DNA from 2 places in the Methylobacterium sp. A49B genome. Region 2 is predicted to be linked to the other one. Evidence: riboswitches for the same ligand, from Rfam matches in the RefSeq annotation. Region 2 holds a riboswitch; the other holds the start of a gene.
What was found. Region 2 has a riboswitch for thiamine pyrophosphate ahead of thiO (glycine oxidase ThiO). Riboswitches for the same ligand answer to the same signal wherever they lie in the genome.

Region 1 (4,086 bases), 320 kb from region 2:
CGAGGTTGAACTGGTCCTCCCAGCGGAAATCGAACCGGGCGCGGCTCAGCGCGTCGTCGCGGAGCTGCGCGGCCGGGTGCCCCTTGGCGAGATCGGCGGCGTGGGCGGCGATCTTGTAGGTGATGACGCCGGTCTTCACGTCGTCCCGGTCGGGCAGGCCGAGATGCTCCTTCGGCGTGACGTAGCAGAGCATCGCGGTGCCGAACCAGCCGATCATCGCGGCGCCGATGCCCGAGGTGATGTGGTCGTAGCCCGGAGCGATGTCGGTGGTCAGCGGGCCGAGGGTGTAGAACGGCGCCTCGCCGCACTCCTTCAGCTGCTTCTCCATGTTGACCTTGATCTTGTGCATCGGCACGTGGCCGGGGCCCTCGATCATCACCTGGCAGCCCTTGTCCCAGGCGATCTTGGTCAGTTCGCCCAGCGTCTCCAGCTCGCCGAATTGCGCGGCGTCGTTGGCATCGGCGATCGAGCCGGGGCGCAGGCCGTCGCCGAGCGAAAACGACACGTCGTAGGCCCGCATGATGTCGCAGATCTCGTCGAACCGCTCGTAGAGGAATGATTCCCGGTGCCCGGCGAGGCACCAGCGGGCCATGATCGAGCCGCCGCGCGAGACGATGCCGGTGACGCGCCGCGCGGTCAGCGGAACGTGCGCGAGCCGCACGCCGGCATGGATGGTGAAGTAGTCGATGCCCTGCTCGGCCTGCTCGATGAGGGTGTCCTTGAACACTTCCCAGTCGAGCTTGAGCGGGTCGCCGCCGACCTTCTCCAGGGCCTGGTAGATTGGCACCGTGCCGATCGGGACCGGGCTGTTGCGGATGATCCACGAGCGGATGTTGTGGATGTTGCGGCCGGTGGACAGGTCCATGACCGTGTCGGCGCCCCAGCGGATCGACCAGACCAGCTTTTCCACCTCTTCGGCCGCGGACGACGTCACCGCGGAGTTGCCGATGTTGGCGTTGATCTTGACCAGGAAGTTCCGGCCGATCGCCATCGGCTCCAGCTCGGTGTGGTTGATGTTGGCCGGAATGATCGCGCGGCCGCGGGCGATCTCCTCGCGGACGAAGTCGGGGGTGATGAACGGCGGCACCGACGCCCCGAAGCTCTGGCCGTCGGCGAGAGCCGCCTCCGCGCCCTCCAGCATCTGCTCGCGGCAGGCGTTCTCCCGGTGGGCGACGTAGATCATCTCCTCGGTGATGATCCCGGCGCGGGCGAACTCGTACTGCGTCACCATCTGGCCGGGGGCCGCCTTGCGGATGGTCCGCTCGGCGGGGCAGGGGGCCACGAGCTTGTCGCCGGCGAAGCCGTTGTCCTCGGGCTTCACCGCCCTGGGCTCGACAGACGCGTAGCCACGGCCCGCGAGCCAGGGCTCACGCACGCCCGGCAGACCGGCATTGAGGTCGATGCGCGCGTCGGTCTCGGTATAGGGGCCCGACGGGTCGTAGACCCGCACCGGCGCCTCCTTGGGATCGGAGAGGGCGATCTCGCGGTAGGGTACGCGGATATCCGGCCGGCCGGCCGGGCTCGCGTAGACCTTGCGCGATCCTGTGACCGGACCGGTGGTCACGGCCTCGGGGCTGCCTTTCACGTCCTTGGGGAGAACGGGTGCGTTCATCGTGGGCCTCTCCTCGTTCTGGAGCGGTCCGGTCCACGCGATGGGTGAGATGAGATCCGGCTGCACGCGTGCGACCGCAGGTTCCCGTCCCTCCGCCGGTATGAGCCGGATCAGGTTCAAGGGTCAGGGCAGCGTGCCCAATCTCAGCCCCCTGCGGGGCCCCCCTCGGAACGGTTCAAGATTCGGGCCCGGAGAAGCCTTTGTCAATGCGGGGCCCGGATCGTAGAGGAAAGATCCGATCCATCCGTCGCCCGGTCGCCGCCGCCTGCCCGATATGCGTCTCCTGATCGGCCTCGGCCTCGCGATCGGACTGGTCTACGGCGCGGCCCTGGCCGTACTGGCGCTCAACCAGCGCCGATTCCTCTACCCGGGCGCTTTTCGAGCGCCTGTGAATCTGCCCACGCCCGAGGGGGTCGCGGCGATCACCGTCGTCACAGAGGATCGGGAGCGGCTGCACGCCCTGTGGCGACCGCCGGCCCCGGGCTGCGCGGTCGTCGTCAGCTTCCACGGCAACGGCTCTTACCCCGAGCCGCACGCGGAACGCTTCGCCGCGGGCCCCTGGCGCGCGGGCGGCTGGGGCGTGCTGGCGCCGGCCTATCGCGGCTACCCCGGGTCGACCGGAATGCCCAGCGAGGACGGCCTGATCCGCGACGGCCTGGCCGCCGTCGCCGCCGCCGCGGAGCGCGCGCCGGGCTCGCCGATCCTGGTGCACGGTCATTCCCTGGGCGCTGCCGTCGCGATCGCGGTGGCCGAGCGCGTGCCCGCCATCGGCCTCTACCTGGAGGCGCCGTTCGACTCGATGACCCACGTGGTGCGGCTGCATGTCCCGCTGGTCCCGTCCTGGTTCCTGCGCGACACCTACCGCTCGGACCGGCGCATCCGCGCCGGAGCCGCCCCCGTCCTGATCATCCAGGGCCGCGATGATGGGATTGTCCCGGCCAAGCTCGCCCTGGCGCTGTCCCGGGCCGCGGGACCTCGGGCGCGGTTCGAAGTCATCCCGGGCGACCACGTCTCCATCCTGGGCGTCCGGGATCACGACGCCGAGGCGCTGTTCCGCGGCGGCTTGGACGCGGCCTGCACCGGGGCCGACGCGGCGGTGCGGTGACGATGGAACGAGGAGGAGGCGGATGGTCGGCCGGCGCGCCCGGCGCTGGAGCGCCGATGACCCCGAGACGCACGGCGCCGCGGCGCGGGTCGACCCGGTCTGTCCGCTCTGCGAGCGGCCGATCCCGCCCCGTGCGCGCTCCAGCCTCCATCACCTGACGCCGAAGCTGAAGGGCGGCACGCATCGCGGGACGGTCCGGCTGCACCAGATCTGCCATTCGGCGATCCATGCCCGCTACAGCGAGGCCGAGATCGCCAAGCGGCTCGCCGACGTGGAGGCCTTGCGGTCGGATCCTGAGATCGCCCGCTTCCTCGCCTGGGTTCGCGGGAAACCCAACGATTTTCACACCGCCACGCGCATGACCCGCGAGCGGCGCGGGGCCAAGCGCCGGACCTGATCGAAGACCCGGGATGGGCGGCACGCCCCTCAGATGCGCCTGCCCTGACGATTGCGCGACCGATCTTGAGCCGGTCCGGTGTGGCGCCTAGAGTCGCGGCCAGTTTTCGCCAGTCGACGCGTCGATGCGCTCTCTGATCTCGACCTCCGGCATTGCATCGCGCAAGAAGTTCGACGTCTGGCGCGATGTCTCGTACGAGCGGCTCGTCCCGAGCGAGGCGAGAAAAATCGGGGATTCGGTGTTCGAGGGGTCGCTTGAGGCGGCCGATATCGGCGGTCTTTTAATCACGCGATCGACGTTCGGGACCCTCCGGACCGAATTCACGCCGGGAAGCATTCGCCGGCACAGCAAGCAGCATACCCTGTCGGTCACGCTGCGACTCTCGGGCAGCGCCGCCACCGCGCAGCACGACCGCGCCCTGATCCAGAAGGTCGGCGACATGGTGGTGGTCGACCGCGCGCAGCCGGCCGTCCTGGAATACCCCGTGCCGACCCAGTCCCTTCTGATTGAGGTTCCGCGCGCCCGGCTGGAAGGCGCGCTCGGCTCGGCGCGCAACTACACGGTCCTCGCCTTCGGCGCCGATCGCCCGAGCACGGCCTTGGTCAGCACCTTCTTCACCGAACTGGTCCGCACGCACGAGGGACTCCTGCCGGCTACGGCGGCGCGCATGGCCTCGATCGGCGTCGATCTCATCGTGGCAAGCATCGCCGACGGTCTGGCCCGCGACGTTCCGAAATCGCTGCACGGCACCGTCATCGTCCAGCGGGCCAAGGCCTATGTCGAGGCCAACCTCTTCGATCCGGCGCTGGACCCACCGCAGCTCGCGGCCGCGCTGGGCATCTCGCTCCGGTGGCTGCAGGAGCTGTTCCAGGAGCGCGGCCAGCACGTCGCCGACTGGATCTGGCAGCGGCGTCTCGAAACCGCCGCCCTGCGTCTGACGGATCCGGGGCGGGCCCACATGGCCGTCGGTAC
Region 2 (4,086 bases):
AGCAGCGACGACGGCAGAGCCCTCACGAGCCCACGAGGCCGAGTTGCGGACTCGATGGCTCGGCCCGGCCGCGCCTCGGAATCCGTCCGGCCAGATGCGCGTCGCGCCCAGCCTCCACGGCCCGGCCCATGGCGCGCGCCATGCGCACCGGGTCATCGGCCTTGGCGACCGCCGTGTTGATCAGGCAGGCGGAGGCGCCGAGTTCCATGGCGATCACCGCGTCCGAGGCGGTGCCGATCCCGGCATCGACCACGACCGGCACCTTGGCACGGCGACAGATCAGCTCGAGGTTGGCGGGGTTGGCCACACCCATCCCGGAGCCGATCAGCGAGCCCATCGGCATCACGGCAGCGCAGCCGAGATCCTCCAGGCGCTGGCAGACGATCGGATCGTCGTTGCAATAGGGCAGCACCACGAAGCCCTCGTCCACGAGGTGGCGGCAGGCCTCGATCAGCTCGGTCACGTCCGGATAGAGCGTCTCCCGGTCGCCGATGACCTCGACCTTGATCCAGTTGGTGTCGAGAGCCTCCCGGGCCAGCTCGGCGGTCATGATCGCGTCGCGTGCAGTCTCGCAGCCGGCGGTGTTGGGCAGGAAACGCTTGCCCTTGAGGATCTTCACCGTATCCGAGCCGTGGCCCTGGAGAGAAACCCGGCGAATCGAGGCCGTCACCACCTCGGCGCCGCTGGCCTGCACGGCATCGCGCATGATCGCCTGGGTGGGGTAGCCGGCGGTGCCGATGAACAGCCGGGACGACAGGTTCACGCCGGCGATGGTCAGGCTGCCCTCCCCGCTGTCGGGGTGCAGCGGCGTGACGGTTCGGTCCATTCTCAACCTCCCTGCATGGCGCGGACGATCTCGACGCGGTCGCCCTCCGCGATCGGCGTCTCGCCCCAGTCCCGGCGGCGCAGCACCCGACCGTTAAGCGCGATGGCGACGCCCTGCGGACTCTCGATCCCCGTCTCCTCCGCCTCCAGGCGGAACAGGGTGTCGACGGTGTCGGCCTCCCGCTCGCGGGGCTCGCCGTTGATGAAGAGCCTCATGCCGATTCCCTCAGAGGCTCGGCCCGTCCGAACCGTGCCCGTCCGAAGGGCCGGGCGATGGCCGGCAACGTGCCGTGCGTCACCAGCTCGGCGATGGCTTCGGCGGTGGCGGGGGCGAGCAGATAGCCGTTGCGATGGTGACCGGTGGCCACGACCAGGCCGGGGGCGAGTTCGTCGAGGATCGGCGCGTCGTCGTCCGAGGTGGGTCGGTAACCGCACCAGACCGCTTCGACCTCCATCTCCTCGATGCCGGGGAGGACACGCCGAGCCCCCTCCAGCAGCGCGTAGAGTCCACCCGCGGTCACGCCTGGCCGGAAGCCGCAATCCTCCACGGTTGCGCCGACGATGAGCTGGCCGTCGCTTTTCGGGGCCATGTGGACCTGCTCGGTCCAGACCATCCGGGCAAGCCCGCCCGTGCGCGCGGTGGTGCGGAGGGCGAGCGATTGTCCTTTCAGCGGTCGGACCGGCAGGGCGAGGCTCTCCGGCAACAGGCCTCCCTCTCCGCTCCAGGCGCCGGATGCCAGAATGACGGTGCCGGCCGCTATGCCGTGCTCGCCGGCACGGATGCCCGTTACGCGGCCCCCCGACCAGTCGAGACCGCTGACGGGCGTCCGCTCGGCGAGGAGCACGCCGGCCCGGCGACAGGCCTCGCCGAGGGCGGCCATGACCAACCGGGGATCGACCTGATGGTCCAGGTTGCAGTGGATCCCGGCGGTGACCGACGGGCGCAGGCCCGGCTCCAGCCGCCGGACCTCGCTGCCCGGGAGCCAAGTCGCTTCGAGCCCGGACCGCCTCTGGAGATCGTAGCGGAAGCGCAGGCGCTCGACCTCATCCCGGCCGATCGCCAGCACCAGGGTGCCGTCCGGACGATAGTCGATCGCCCCGCCCGACTCGGCCTCCAGGGCATCGCGGAAATCCGGCCAGAGCCGGAGCGACTCAAGGGCGAGCGGCAGCAGCGGGTCCGAGCCGGGCTCGTGCTCGGCGGCCGGCGCCAGCATGCCTGTGGCCGCAAGGCTCGCCCCCGCCCCGATCGTCTCCCGCTCAAGCACCGTCACGGTGCGTCCTGTCCGGGCGAGCCGCCACGCGATCGACAGCCCGATCAGCCCGCCGCCGACCAGGGCGATGTCGGTGCGGGCCGGCAGAGCAGCTGACGCACCGAAGCCGTCCGCGCTGCGGCGGCGGCCGATCGGTGAGTCGGGACGGTTCAGGGGCACTGGCATCTCCGCGGATTGCCGCCGCGGGGATCGGGCCGTGCGCTTCTGTGAGAAGCTGTGGCCTACCCTGCGGGCGGCCGCGGTCCAATCCCTACGCCGGTATGAGCCGGATCAGGTTCGAAGGATTTCCGCGCCGCAGGTCCTGACGGACGTGCCAGCGGTTTCTCAGCCCCTTGCCGGGGATCTCCCTGGAACGGGTACAGATGTGGTCGCCGGAAGGCTTGTGGTCAACCCCGTCCTTCGGGGCGCGACCAGTTGCGGCGGCATCCGTATCGCTGCCGTCACCAAAAAGCGCCGAGATGAGGACGCGATCGCGACGGCGACGGACAGGCTCAGAGCACGATGCGTCTCGCCCCAAAGCCCGACGTCGCGGGCGAGCGTGCGATCCGCGACGCGTTGCCGGCCCCGGAGGGCGAGGTCACGCCGGTGGCGTCGTGCAGAAGTCCATATTTACGTGCCAGCGGGCGAGCGCAGCGCATCCCAACACGGTTTTTGCGATCTCGATGCTCGATGGACCGTAGGCGAGCGCATGTGAAATCATCGATCAAGCAGTAAATTCTGAATAATAATTCTTTTACTGAGGTCTATATATGTAATTAGAGGCTTGTATATTGCTAATAATGGGATTCAACCGTTCAAAAATCAGAATTATTCTCCAAAATTTTCTCCATGTTCTCGGAGTTGATACGGCAATGGCTTTCCGTTCATGATGCGTCAGCTTGAATCAGCGCCCCGTTGAGCGCTCTTTTCTCAGGTCGGTCATGAAAGAATTCAGTGCAACGGTTTGTCTTTCGATGATCGTGAGGAATGAAGCGCCAGTTATAAAGCGTTGTCTCGACTCGGTAATCCCCTTTATCGATCACTGGATTATCGTCGATACGGGATCGACCGATGGAACACAGGAGAAGGTCCAAGCGGCGCTGGCTGGTCTGCCGGGCACGCTCGTGGAGCGGCCCTGGGTGGACTTCGCCTACAATCGGAACCAGGCGCTCACGTTGGCCCGGCCCCATGCCGACTACTCGCTGATCATCGACGCCGCCGCCGAACTCATCATCCCGGACGATTTCGTGCTTCCGAAACTGCAGGATGCTGGATACACTTTCCAAATCGTGGAAAATCGAGTTCAATACAGACGGATCCAGCTCGTAAGCAATAAATTGAACTGGTGTTATCGGGGTGTCATTCACGAGTTTCTGGAATGTTCCGGCAATCCGGAGACACCGGCGCTGCCGTTGTCCATGCGCTACGGCGACGACGGGGCGCGGCATCGCGACCGAGTGACCGAACTGCGCGACATTGCGGCGATGGAGAAGGCTCTATCGACCGAAGCAGATCCGTTCCTGATCTCACGCTATACGTTCTATTTGGCAAGATCGTACCGCAATACGGGCCAGCATTTCAAAGCTCTCGACCACTTCTTGCGGCGAGGCGAATTTGGATTCGACGAGGAAGAGGTTTACCTGAGTCTGCTCGAGGCCGTGTGTATCATGGAGAAGCTCGGCGCACCGGCCGAATCCGTTTTGAAGATGTATGATCGGATCATAGCAATCTGTCCGGACCGCGCTGAGGCGCGTTACAGTGCGAGTCGTTATCTGAGATCGCAAGGGAAGTTCGCGGCGGCACTGTCCTACGCGGAAGCGGGCATCGCTTTAGATGTGCCCGCTGAAGGTGTCAGCGTCGATACGTCCGTGTATAAATACGGTATGTTGCATGAATTGGCCGATAGCGTATTCCATCTTAAAAAATACCGACTTTGTATATCGACATGTTTAAAAATCATGAGGCAAGCCGATGTGACACCCGATATCCTTCAGCGAAGCATCACCTTGGC

Region 1: it holds a riboswitch for thiamine pyrophosphate, as region 2 does, so the genes downstream of both, thiC (phosphomethylpyrimidine synthase ThiC) here and thiO (glycine oxidase ThiO) in region 2, are expected to answer to the same signal.

What each region holds. Positions count from the first base shown of each region.
Region 1 covers NZ_JBKFBO010000117.1:30,595-34,680, forward strand. The annotation lists gene thiC (phosphomethylpyrimidine synthase ThiC) at 1-1,612, opposite strand, end outside; TPP riboswitch at 1,683-1,788, opposite strand; gene ACLBX9_RS21420 (alpha/beta hydrolase) at 1,887-2,717, shown strand; gene ACLBX9_RS21425 (restriction endonuclease) at 2,740-3,114, shown strand; gene ACLBX9_RS21430 (helix-turn-helix domain-containing protein) at 3,239-4,086, shown strand, end outside.
Region 2 covers NZ_JBKFBO010000117.1:348,226-352,311, reverse strand. The annotation lists gene ACLBX9_RS22905 (thiamine phosphate synthase) at 1-26, opposite strand, end outside; gene thiG (thiazole synthase) at 23-826, opposite strand; gene thiS (sulfur carrier protein ThiS) at 829-1,041, opposite strand; gene thiO (glycine oxidase ThiO) at 1,038-2,261, opposite strand; TPP riboswitch at 2,326-2,454, opposite strand; gene ACLBX9_RS22885 (glycosyltransferase) at 3,017-4,086, shown strand, end outside.